Regions from separate parts of the Paenibacillus sp. FSL P2-0322 genome, predicted to be linked through region 2. Evidence: riboswitches for the same ligand, from Rfam matches in the RefSeq annotation. Region 2 holds a riboswitch; each other region holds the start of a gene.
The links. Region 2 has a riboswitch for cyclic di-AMP ahead of MKY24_RS00140 (3D domain-containing protein). Riboswitches for the same ligand answer to the same signal wherever they lie in the genome.
Positions count from the first base shown of each region.

Region 1: it holds a riboswitch for cyclic di-AMP, as region 2 does, so the genes downstream of both, MKY24_RS00540 (C40 family peptidase) here and MKY24_RS00140 (3D domain-containing protein) in region 2, are expected to answer to the same signal.
Region 3: it holds a riboswitch for cyclic di-AMP, as region 2 does, so the genes downstream of both, MKY24_RS21505 (TrkH family potassium uptake protein) here and MKY24_RS00140 (3D domain-containing protein) in region 2, are expected to answer to the same signal.
Region 4: it holds a riboswitch for cyclic di-AMP, as region 2 does, so the genes downstream of both, MKY24_RS14180 (3D domain-containing protein) here and MKY24_RS00140 (3D domain-containing protein) in region 2, are expected to answer to the same signal.

Region 1 covers NZ_CP150243.1:134,081-137,269, reverse strand. Annotated here, with positions in the region: gene MKY24_RS00550 (M1 family metallopeptidase) at 1-35, shown strand, start outside; gene MKY24_RS00545 (hypothetical protein) at 47-874, shown strand; cyclic di-AMP (ydaO/yuaA leader) riboswitch at 1,151-1,288, shown strand; gene MKY24_RS00540 (C40 family peptidase) at 1,294-1,794, shown strand; gene MKY24_RS00535 (GNAT family protein) at 2,098-2,604, shown strand; gene MKY24_RS00530 (4a-hydroxytetrahydrobiopterin dehydratase) at 2,683-2,982, opposite strand; gene MKY24_RS00525 (hypothetical protein) at 3,100-3,189, opposite strand, start outside.
Region 2 covers NZ_CP150243.1:28,942-32,130, reverse strand. Annotated here, with positions in the region: gene rnmV (ribonuclease M5) at 1-245, opposite strand, end outside; gene MKY24_RS00140 (3D domain-containing protein) at 392-1,540, opposite strand; cyclic di-AMP (ydaO/yuaA leader) riboswitch at 1,812-2,094, opposite strand; gene MKY24_RS00135 (TatD family hydrolase) at 2,296-3,066, opposite strand; gene MKY24_RS00130 (HD domain-containing protein) at 3,109-3,189, opposite strand, start outside.
Region 3 covers NZ_CP150243.1:4,861,884-4,865,072, forward strand. Annotated here, with positions in the region: gene MKY24_RS21500 (TrkA family potassium uptake protein) at 1-317, opposite strand, end outside; gene MKY24_RS21505 (TrkH family potassium uptake protein) at 416-1,756, opposite strand; cyclic di-AMP (ydaO/yuaA leader) riboswitch at 2,166-2,318, opposite strand; gene MKY24_RS21510 (type II CAAX endopeptidase family protein) at 2,580-3,189, shown strand, end outside.
Region 4 covers NZ_CP150243.1:3,272,252-3,275,440, reverse strand. Annotated here, with positions in the region: gene MKY24_RS14190 (ABC transporter substrate-binding protein/permease) at 1-192, shown strand, start outside; gene MKY24_RS14185 (amino acid ABC transporter ATP-binding protein) at 179-901, shown strand; cyclic di-AMP (ydaO/yuaA leader) riboswitch at 1,136-1,304, shown strand; gene MKY24_RS14180 (3D domain-containing protein) at 1,311-1,979, shown strand; gene MKY24_RS14175 (polysaccharide deacetylase family protein) at 2,178-2,984, opposite strand.

The sequences.
Region 1 (3,189 bases), 110 kb from region 2:
TGTTAGAAACACTGCTTGGAAGTCTGTCATGGTGAGGTGTCTATAGATGCGGACTGTTATAAAAGAGGGCTGGGCGCTGGTGCGCATACGATTCTATATCGTTATCATTTTATTTCTGTATCGACTACTGTGGGGGGTGTTTCTCTATCGGCTGGTGCAGTCTGCCGTTATCCCGCTACTGCTCCGTTATCCTGATCAGGGTCAAAACGAGCTGGGACAGACCTTGTTTTGGATGGAGAGCCAGATTGCTCTGATGGACAGCCGGGAAGTACATGTGTATTTGTGGATACTACTAGGGGCGACTGTACTACGCATACTGATCACTCCCTTCATTAGAGCCGGAATATATCAAAGCCTGCATACCGATGCGACTGAACCGCAAAGCCTGTCCTTTTTCAAGGGTATGAAACGCCATGGCATGTCGTCGCTGTTGTATTACATCATCGAGTTGGGACTGCTGCTGCTTCCCGCCATTTGGGTAGTACCGAGACTCTACCCTATTGTAGCAGGAGCACTTCAATCTTCCTCTTATCTGCTGCATTTGTTGCCCTATGTCATGGGATGGATGGCATACGGATGGTTCATTCGGCAGTGCATCCTGTATATGCAACTGGGGACTGTCGGTGGTCACGCCATACTATCGTCCCTGCTCGCCTTCTTTCGCCAGCTCCTTCCAGCTGTCGGTATATCTCTTTTGCTTGGTGCTTGTGTGCTGCTGGTCTTCGGTCTATTTGGCACCGTGGCGATGATTTGGACTGGCATGCTGGCGCTCATTCTCCAGCAATCGTATCATTTTGTTACTAGTCTGGTCAGGCTGTGGCATATCAGTTCGCAGTACAGACTATGGCATACCGATATCTCCAGTAGAAGTTAAGCCCTGCCTTTATGTTTTTTACTTCATTTCCGTCTGTCGAAAAATCTTGATTCATATCCGCGCAAACGACACATAACTGAATACTGTTAACAACATCTGTTCCTTGGACATTAGGAGCAGATTTTTTTTGTAACTTTTTGCAATGAAACATTTGCCAAAGCCAGCCGTCTTTGTTACAATAATCGCAGTGAACTGATAGTAACAACTTTGTAATCTTTATTGTAACCTTTATCTCAAAAATAACGTTATTGTGAATACTGCTCTCCAAGGTGCACATCTTAAGTTAAGCCTAATTCCTGGCACCTAGGAAGCGGGGGAACCAGTTTGGGTGAATTGATCTCGCAACAGAGTGGTCATAGGGGAACCTTCTACCGAATCCTTAAGCTAACCTCGCAGGCATTGGAAGGGGTATATTTTTTTTGAAGAAGAAGCTAACGATCGCAGCTATGGGTCTTGCCATTGCCTTTACATCTTTTACATTCGGTGGCGGCAGTGCATATGCAGACTCTAAGATGGACCAGGTCATTCAAGATGCCAAAGGAACGAGCTACAGAAGCGGAGGCACTACACTCGAGGGATTCGATTGCTCCGGCTTCACAATGTATGTATTCAACAAACTGGGAATTAAACTTCCGCATCAATCCGGATCACAATTCAAAATGGGATCTTCTGTATCCCGCGATGAAATGAGACCTGGAGACCTGGTGTTCTTCAACACCACAGGAAGAGGCATTTCCCATGTAGGTATCTTCGTAGGTGAAGGGAAATTTGCCCACTCCTCGACTTCACGTGGTGTAGTAGTTAGCTCACTGAACGAAAATTATTACGCTAACCGCTATGTCGGTGCAAAAAGAATTATGAGCACAGACGCTTACCATTCTGTAGCTTCAGAAATTCCTGATGACGACAACGTAGAATAACTAACGCACAGCAAGCTAACCCTAGCCGCAATTTGATTCTGGCCGGAATCGAATTGCGGTTTTTTATGTCCACAACATCAGCAATTATTATCATTACTGACGAACTGAAGCCTCAAAAGGTTTCAATTTTAGCGAACATCGTCGGTTTTACCGTCAGCGCTGGGGGAGCATATGAGCAGTAATTCCTTCTTATTGAATGTATACCCGACTTGAGTATGAAATAAACACGCTTGCCATTCCCCTGCAACTTGTCTACAATCTGTTGTTAATGATTGAAGTACCTGTAAAAGGAGGATGGAACACATGCCGGCCTCAATATCCAACTATCAGATCGTACCGATGGACGAGCATCAAGCGGCTGCAATCTGTGAGTGGCGCTATGACCCACCTTATAATATATACGGTTGGCTCCCCTGGGAACAAATGAAGGCGCTTGAAGTCGAATTTGGAAGTCCCACGCTTCGTCAAGAGCAATATGTTGCCGTACTGGATGAAGAGAATAAGCTGACGGGATTTGCTCAATATTTTCCTATGATCGGTGTGACCCGGCTAGGTCTTGGAATGCATCCTGAAAGATGCGGACATGGCAAAGGCGCTGATTTTGTCCGTGCCATTGCAGAGGAAGCCCAACGACGCAACCCGAAGAATGAAATTGATCTAGAGGTACTCACTTGGAATGGGCGCGCTATCCGGGCTTACAAGGCGGCTGGATTTGAGCTTACAGATACCTATGAACGCCAGACTCCCGATGGCAAAAAACCGTTTTTTTGTATGGTATATCGTCCCGAGCACCAAACCCAGGTTCTATGATAAAAGCGCCTTCGGCATACAACCGCGATGTTGTATAGCGAAGGCGCTTTTATCATCATACGACAGATCATTACAAGCTCAATGACTGCTGCGCATTTTTTCAAAAGCTTCATTATATTGTTGGGCTTCCTTAATATCCACGGCCATAATACCGCCGTCGTCCCAAGAGGTCAAACGCAGAGTCACGGTCTTGTAATCAATCGTAATAAATGGATGATGATTGAATGCTTCAGATATAGCGGCAACTTCATCCACGAATGCAATCCCTTTCATAAAACTGGAAAAATTATATTTCCGAACGATCCAACGTCCTTCCTCCAGTTCCCAGCCCTCCAGTTTCTCCAGATGTGCTTCAATCTCTTCTTGTGTAAAAGGCATGTTACGAACTCCTCCCCGTTTATACGGAAGCCTTTCGACCGCTTAAATACGGCCAAAACTACGATATATTGGTGTACATATTACCACGGCCCCGTTGATAAATCCATAAGACGGACCTCAAATCAAAGGGACTGACGTCAGCTCCTCGTCTCCAATGAGTACATAGATACGATGCTGCTCCGGCTCATAGATCACAACGCCACTGCC
Region 2 (3,189 bases):
GCCTCGGGTATAAAGGCCTGCTTGCAGCCGGGTACCTTGGAAGCGATAATCTTACGGATGCGCTCCCCTGCATGATCGGGATCGGTTAAAATGATGACCCCCCGCCGCTCCTGCGCCAATGCAATTTTACGCAGCGTCATTTTATTAATGGCTGAGCCGCCAGTTTCTATCGTATCCGCTTCAACAGCGCGGCGGATGGCCACCGTATCATCCCGGCCCTCTACCACGATCACTTCCTTGATCATTTGCGTTTCCCTCCACTGCTACACAGCAAGCTATATTTATCTTTCCCTGCTTTTGAAAACAAAATAAGAAGAGGATATCCTCTTCTTAGCATGGCATAACTATGTTATTAATACTATCGCATTGCCCTCAACATACACAACCTGTTTTAGTTGATTTCAGGCTTTATCGGTCCGATAACATAAACGGTTTTACCGTGCTTACGACCAAATTGGTTGGCTCGGCTCAAACTCTCATAATACACATCGATTTTGTGGCCTTTAATCGCGCCACCGGTATCCTCCGCACGGCGGAAGCCCACCCCTTCGATATACACCCACCAGCCGATTGGAATTACACTCGGATCGACCGCGATGGTGCGTCCTTCCGTGACACGTGCGCCGGATGCAGTACGTGTACCGATACCTGGCTCCTGTGAGGAATACGCCGTCATGGAGACATTTTGTAAAACTTTGCTATATTTAAAATTGACGCCTGCTTTACGGACAGCACTGCCCGAACTAACCGTTGTTGCCTTAACCGCATCATTGGGACCGACGGAAGCAGCCAGAACGACCGGTTTTTTCTTCGTTCCTACCGCAATGACTTTATCCACACGGTTCTGTGCAACTTCCTTGTTAACCAGCTGTTTGGATACCAACTTTCCATCATGATATACCTTTTGAACGTGCTGGACGACCACACCCGATTTGCCGCTTTGAATGACCCGATTATCGCCTTTATAAAGACTCGGATCGGCCGTTTTGATGACCTGATAAGGCACCTGTTTTTTCTGTTCGACCTGCTGTTTCTTCACACGGACGATTTTTATGTCCATGTTAGACGAAACAGAGGCATCCAACGCAGGATAAACTTTATCCGTTGATGATAATTTATAGCCCGAGGTACGAATGGCACCTTCTACTGTATTTTCTGTTGTGTACAGCTTTTTCGTCTCATTGCCTGAAGATACTTTGACTTGATTGGCACGTTTAATGACTACGCGATCGCCATCCTGTATTGCTCCATTTAGCGGCATGGAAACTGTATCATGCGGCTGAAGTGAAATGGAATGCTCGCTCAGCAAATCTTGAAGCTTGGATTCCCGGGTTTCTACCGCAGACGCCTTGCCATCGATGACAAAAAAGACTTGTTTTTTAGATTGCGTGTACATCAGAATTGAAATCATAATCGTTAGCGCGATTAGAAAAATAGCAACCAAAGCAGCCTGGCGCACATTCTCTTGCTTCCAACGCAATACGTAAGACATGCTGGATGAGCGTGACTCATGGGTATCCTTTTTTTGGAAAATGCCCATTTCCTCCGTCCTCCTTACATAGCCCGCCGTCTGGAGTAAGACATAGTTGAGATTTGACGTGACTATAACAGATTTTCTACAAGACAAGCCCAAACTGCGACTGTCCTGCACCATGTACCCGTCTTCGCGGCATGCTGTCCTCCCCTGTTTAACCACAGTATGATGACAGATTTTCTTTTATTCACAACAAAAAAAGCCAGAGAAAGAGACTAGAGAGCTCTTTCGTGGCTTCCGGCATGTGTGAATATGCGGGAAAACTCATGCACGAGATGGCTTCTCTCTTGTTACGCTTACGGGGTTAGCTGTCGGGTTCGGACGTAGAGAGTCGCCCTAGCTTGGGTCAACCGCTCATGGCGGTCGCCTTCACATTCACCCCGAAGACCCAGAAAGAAATCGAAATACGGCTCCTCCACCTATTCAATCCCATCCGGGGAAAGAATTTCGGTCGAGCCGGCTGGCGGAAGAGACGTTCCCTTCTTGCACATATGCCGGACGTACTGTAAGCCATATCGGTTCCCCCGTTCCCTGTAAAAGGGACTCAGCGAGACTGGTTCATGAAATGACTTGTTGATGTTTACATTCAAACAACAATTCACTGAAAAGATGATATCCTGTTTCTATGCATGTTGTAAAGCAGGTTTCAAGTACATTTTTTAAAATATTCGGTTAAAATATTGTAATATTCTCGAGTTTCCTGCAACAAATTCATGATTAGCTTCGTCTATCTCTTTATTTTGATCGATTTCTTCACTTTTTCATTGAATGTCAAATCGTTCCAGGGCATTTTGGGTCGTTATTGACACTAATTCCTCCACTGTAATCCCTTTGATTTGGGCTGCAGCCTCTGCTACCAGTCTCACATGTGCAGACTCATTTCGCTTCCCACGAAACGGATGAGGCGTCAGATAGGGAGCATCAGTTTCAATGAGCAGACGGTCCAGCGGCACCTGTGCGAGCACCTCTTTTGGCTGCTTGGCATTTTTGAACGTTATTGGACCACCGAAGGAAAGGTGAAATCCCATATCCAGCACCATTTTGGCAGTTTCCCAGCTACCCGAAAAGGAGTGCATGACTCCGCCAATCTCACTCGCTTTTTCCTCGCGCAAAATCTTAACAATATCTTCATGTGCATCCCGGTTATGGATAACAATGGGCATTTTGAGCTCACGAGCCAGACCAATTTGATTTCGAAACACCCGATGCTGCACATCCTTCGGTGATGTATCCCAATAATAATCCAGACCGATCTCTCCGATGGCTACAACCTTTTTATGACTGCATAACGATGCAATCCATTCTAGATCGCCCTCCTGCATTGTAATAGCATCCTGCGGATGCCATCCAACTGCCGCATAAATAAAATCATACGTCTCGGCCAATTTCATAGTGGATGGAATGGTCTCACGATTAAATCCGATATTGATCATCCGTGTTACTCCTGATTCGACAGCACGTGCTATAACTTCTTCACGATCTTCGTCAAATTGTGGCGCATCCAAGTGAGTATGAGTGTCGAATAAATCCAAGGTTTACATCTCCTTTTTTTACTTACATTTCTATATAGTTGTCTATTCTTTGACAAAATAATTCCTTATTTCGGCAGGAAGCCTGTCTTTTACCGCGTTCAATTTATTCTGGGGAAAATACAT
Region 3 (3,189 bases), 1.3 Mb from region 2:
TGCAGCACAGATATGGCTTTGGCTACGACTTTTTTCACACCCAGCTCCTTCAGCAAAATGGCGGTCAGGATGCTTACCTGAATGTCATCACCAATAGCAACAATGCCGCAATCGAAATTACGGATGCCCAGTGATCGCAATGAGTCTTCATCGGTAGCGTCCGCCACGACAGTATGTGTCAACATCTCACTCATACTGTCCACCACATCCTCATTCCGGTCAATGCCTAGCACCTCGCACCCCATATCCACCAATTGCAAAGCCAGGCTTGAGCCAAACCGTCCCAAGCCAATAACTACAAACTGCTGCGTTTTCATATCTACTCGAAAACTCCCTTATCTGAATCAATTTCATAAATGAGGATTTTGCAAAAATCCTGAAATAATTAAACCAACGAAATGAATATGAAATGGATTCATCCTATAATCATTTTGCCTTCCGGATGACGATATAATTCTTTACCCTTTTTCGGCCCCAGTGCATAAGCTAGCGTGAGTGGCCCCAGTCTACCTGCAAACATCGTCAGGGTAATCACCAGCTTACCTATGACTGTCAAATCAGGTGTAAGCCCCATCGACAGCCCCACCGTACCAAACGCAGACACCGTCTCAAACAAGATCATCAGAAAATGATGATCTTCGGTTGCCGACAAAATCATGGTCACCCCGATCACGAACAGCAACCCCAGCAGTGTAATGGTCAAAGCCTTGTAAATTCGTCCCTGCGCAAGTCGGTACTTGAACAGTACAATATCTTCACGCCCCCGTAGCATCGAAATCACGGCTCCAATGAGCAGCGCGAATGTTGTGGTCTTAATCCCGCCTCCAGTAGAGCCAGGAGAAGCCCCGATAAACATGAGTATGATGATAAAAAACTGCGTAGCCTGCCGCAAGCCTGCAATGTCCAGTGTATTGGCACCTGCGGTACGAGGGGTTACGGACTGGAATAAAGATCCCAGCAGTTTCCCCCCCCAATCAAGCGAGCCAAGAGTCTTTGGATTCGTAAACTCAAATACAAAAATCACGAGCGTGCCGACTACAATCATAGCGCCCGTCATGCTGAGTACCACCTTAGTATGCAAGGAAAGTCTCTTGCGCTTGCGATATTCTGCCAGGTCCGACATCACTACAAAACCAATTCCGCCTGAAATAATCAGGAACATAGCTGTAAAATTAACAATCGGATCATATACATAATCTGTCAGGCTGCGAAAGTGCCCGAATAAGTCAAAACCAGCATTGTTAAACATGGAGATGGCATGCCAAATCCCAAAATAAATCGCCCTGCCTACAGGCATATCAAACGACCAGCGAATCGCAAATATTGCAGCACATACGCCCTCAATGACCAGCGAGTACAGCAGCACCTTACGAATCAATCCGACAATTCCTTCGACAGAGGTCTGATTCATCGCTTCCTGTAAAATGAGGCGCTCCCGTAAGGAAATCCGACGTTTGAACACCAGCGCGATCAAGGTAGCCATAGTCATAAAGCCCAGGCCGCCGATCTGAATGAGCGCAACGATAACAACTTGACCAAAGGTTGTAAAAAAGGTCCCCGTATCCTTTACTACAAGCCCTGTAACACAGGTCGCGGAAGCGGCAGTAAACAAAGCGTCTATAAACGCAAGTGGCTTTCCTGTTGTATTGGAGATCGGCAGCATTAACAATAAACTACCTATTAGAATGATAATGGCAAAGCCCGCAACGAATATCTGCGGTGGAGAAAGCCGGAGCCAGCTTGCATTGGGATTCATCTATTCATCACTTCTCTCCTAATCCTTAAAACTATAAAAATAGTGATTTAATACGGTGTAAGCCCGCTACGCGTTCCATTTGATCTTCCGATCGTCGTTGCCCCTAATTTTTTTGATTTTTCCAAACCTTTAGTAACTATAATTAGCATTCCCTGAATACAGGAAGAATGCATGTCAAGCACTACTCTGCCCCCTGTGCTATTGGCGGGCAGCAGCGAAGGGGGCAGAATTGTTCTGAAGAAGCGAAGCGTTTGCCTTTATCTCCGGATTTTAACCATTAAAGGGGTTATACAATCAAAAAATCCGGGGATAACAGCAATCGGAAGAATAATCTGCACCCGCAGCGGTCTAACCAATCCAAACACTTTTATACACACAAAAAAAGACACCGGAAAACCGAGTGCCTGACTTGGTTCCTGCTCACAGCCTACGAGGTTAGCTGACGGATTCGGGCAGCACAGTATGCCCTATTTACACATCCAATCCAGCAGGATCAGCTGTAAAATTCACCCCAGTAACATGGTTCCCCCGTTTTCTCATAGAAATTCGGCTCAACTGTATATCATTACCTATGTATTTTATAGGCATTGCCTCAAGATTATAATCCTTCTATATCCAGATCACAAAACCGATTTCGCCGAAAAAACGTGAAATTGGCTTTATTTTGCGAATGGGCATCGTTTAATCGCAGCTTATCTTATTTTATTGGAACTTTAAAGTGCTTTCACTCTATTTTCATGAATATCGCTGGTCTGTTGGCGGGAACCTGTGCAGTATGATATCTTTAATGGATGTTCTTATTTACAGATTAAGGAGGAAACTCATGAATCCTATCGGGAAACCGGTCGTGCTCACGGCCAACTTCAAAAAATTAGGCTTGCTGGGCGGGATTGGCCTGATTTGCTTTTTTATCTTTCAATTGCTTATTCCCTCGCTTAGCAATCCGAGTCCAGAATCAGTAATGAACGCAAAGGTCATCAGCAAACAAGAAGCGGTCATACACGCATTGGACTTTGCCCGCTCCGAGTTGGGCTATACTGAATCACAGCCAGAGGAGCCTGTCGTGACCTATCAGGCCGAAACAGATTTGTACGGTTATTTATCTAGAGAAAAACTGCTTCAACAGTACGACCGTACATGGAAGAAAAATTACCCTTACGAAACCTTTCGGGTTGATCTGCCTGAATCCTCAGCGAAAAGCAAACTGCAAATTCATGTGGATTTATCCACTGGGAAGGTCGTTAGCTTTAAACGGATCACCTCCAGTACCAATTACACACAGGCTGATATTTCTACGGATGAAGAAGCACGTAACAGGCTTATACGTGTAGCTGAGGACGGCATGACGCTTGAAGCCAAGGAGCAGGCGGCCGCAGTATGGGTCAAGCGCTTTGGCTTTAAGCCGTCGGACTTGAAGCTCGCCACCACTGAAA
Region 4 (3,189 bases), 2.8 Mb from region 2:
AAAGAATCATCCATTATTTCGACCATTGGGATGGTGGATATTATGTATCAGGCCCAGGTCATTAAGAACATTACCTACGAAGGGTTAAGTCCGTTCGTAATCGCAGCCGCTATTTATTTTGTAATGACATTCAGCTTGTCTAAGCTGCTGGGTTTATGGGAAAGGAAGTTGAGAGCCAGTGATCACCGTTAAACAACTGCGTAAATCGTTCGGCAAGAATGAGATTTTAAAAGGCATTGATATAGATATCGCCAAAGGTGAAGTCGTCGTCATCATCGGTCCCAGCGGTTCGGGGAAGAGTACGTTTTTGCGTTGCATGAATCTGCTAGAACAGCCTACGAACGGGGAGATTTTGTTTGAGGGCGAGCCGATTACAGCTCGTGGTCATAATATTAATGTAACCCGGGAGAAGATGGGGATGGTGTTCCAGCATTTTAATCTGTTCCCGCATAAAACAGTGTTGCAGAACCTGACGCTAGCACCAACGCAGGTTAGAAGACAGTCAGGGAAGGAAGCGGAAAAAATTGCGCTAGAACTCCTGCGTACCGTAGGGCTTGAGGATAAGAAGAATACCTATCCGAACCAGCTATCCGGTGGTCAGAAGCAACGTATTGCGATTGCGCGTGCTTTGGCCATGCAGCCGCACGTAATGCTGTTCGATGAGCCGACTTCTGCATTGGACCCTGAAATGGTTGGAGAGGTTCTGGATGTAATGAAGAAGCTCGCCGAAGGCGGCATGACCATGGTAATCGTGACGCATGAAATGGGCTTTGCCCGCGAGGTAGGCGATCGAATCATCTTTATGGATAACGGTCAAATTGTGGAACAAGGTACACCAGAGCAGGTATTTGGTACTCCAAGCCATGATCGCACCCGTGATTTTCTTGCCAAAGTATTGTAAGAAAGTGCTGATATGAGCTATAAAAAAGCCCTCCGTTTGACGGAGGGCTTTTTCTTTTTTTGTCACCATTTCACCATATTTTCGTAACAAATATCGATTTCTTGGTGACAAAATTGTAACGAGTATAGTATGATGTTCAAGGTTCCCAACATTTTCATGCGGATAAGGTTACAAAATTGTGATATTATGCAGTAAGCCAAAACTTACCGGGACAGCATGCGGTTATGACAAACGCTGAATGCTGGGCCCAAACTATGGGAAGTGCGGGGGACGTAACAACGGCAGTCTTTCCGAAACGTCATAAGACGATATGGAATATGCCTAGGGGTGAATTGCACAAGCATAGGGCTTCTCCTGAGTCCGAATCCGACAGCTAACTTCGCAGGCATAACAGAGGAGGTACATATCTTTGAAACATCTAAAACATATTGGAAAAACCATGAAATTTGCGGTGCTTGCCGCAGCCATTGCAGGGCTGGCACAGACAGCTGGAGTAGCGGATGCTGCTTCGCTTCATACTGCCAAAGATGGCGATACCTTCTTTTTGCTTGCTCAACGTTATGGAGTATCAGTGGACGAGCTGACGAAGGCGAACCCAAACATTGCCTCTAACAATATATATGCAGGTCTGCAAATTAAGGTACCTGGTGAAAAAAGTGTGAATGCAGCTTCGGATTCGAAGCCTCAGCTTCTTACGGAGAAAGCACCAGCGAATGAGGGGCCAACGATTGAAGCGTGGGGCAAAACATTTAACTATAGCAAAATAGTTGACGTTAAGGCTACTGCGTATTCTGCCGCAGCCGATGAGAATGGTAAATGGGGAGCTGTGGACTACTACGGCAATCCGCTTAAACTAGGTACAATTGCGGTAGACCCGAACGTCATTCCGATGGGCACGAAAGTGCTGGTTACAGGCTATTCCCACCCAGGTTTGCCGGATCATTCTTTTGTAGCTGTCGCTCGTGATCAGGGCAGCGCCATTACAGGAAAACGGATTGATATCTTTATTCCTGGCAACAAATCATTTGTGAACGACTTTGGATTTCAAAATGTGAAGCTGTACGTTATTGATAAATAGCATTATACGTGTATATGGTTTAATTAAACATAATATATATTATGTAAACTTAATGCCTGTATCCTACCGCATATAACTAGGTCAGACTCTTATCAGGTCCTATCCATAAAAAAGGCTGTCTTGACGAGCAGAAAACTTCTGCTGGTAAGACAGCCTTTTTACGTTGCTTTAGCTTGTAGCTCAATCATAAACATATGGTTATTTCTGTTCCGATGTGTGGAGTAGCCGGGGGACTGTCACAAATTTGTAGCCCTTAGCTTTTAGAGAGTGAATTAGACCCGGCAGAGCTTGGACAGTGCCTTGCAAGTTGGAACTTTGACCTCCACCTGCGTGCATTAAAATAATAGAGCCAGGCCCAGTAGCTGGGATCACATTGCGCTGAATTTGTGTTTTACTTAGTCCCTTCCAGTCGAGAGAGTCTACATTCCAATTGACAATCATGTAGCCATGACGACGTGCCCACTGGATTTGAGGCTCCGTGATTTCACCGTAGGGTGGACGAATCAACTTGGGGCGAAAACCTGCGCTGGCTTGTAAAATACGTTCTGTTTTTGTAATCTGGTTGCGAAAGCGTTCTGGTGTGGCCTTCCTAAAATCCGGATGAGTATAGGAATGGTTTCCTATAGCATGGCCTTCACGGATAATACGGCGTATGATCCCCGGATGCTTTTCCGCACGGTGACCGACGATGAAAAATGTAGCTTTGATGCCATTGGCGTGTAATACGTCCAAAACCTGCGGCGTATACCTAGAATCGGGCACATCATCAAAGGTTAGGGCAATTTGGCGGGTGTGTGGGCCGCACATTTTAAAAATGTCCGCATGTTTTTTTCGCAGCATTGCTAATGTAGGAGTTGCTCGATCTATGCTCTGTTGTACAGAAGAAGCAACAGTTGCTTCCTTGGGATGGGGCGTTCCGATGTTGGGAGGCGCATCCGCGTGAACGGGTAAACTTGAAAATGCTAGTAACAGTGCCAAGCCTGGCAACACTCCCCTGTACGGCATATGTATCCCCCCTTTCCGTGCAGTGATACCTAGTGGTGCTCTCGACTATTATGTACCTGTCCTATTAAAAATATGCTGGTTACCAAGTTCGGCTCATAAACGACTGGAAAGAAGTCCACGATGAAACGATTATCAATGAAGATGATGGAGCTAAACGTACATATTCTCTTAAACATGACCGAAAACAGGAGCATTTTCGCAAGTT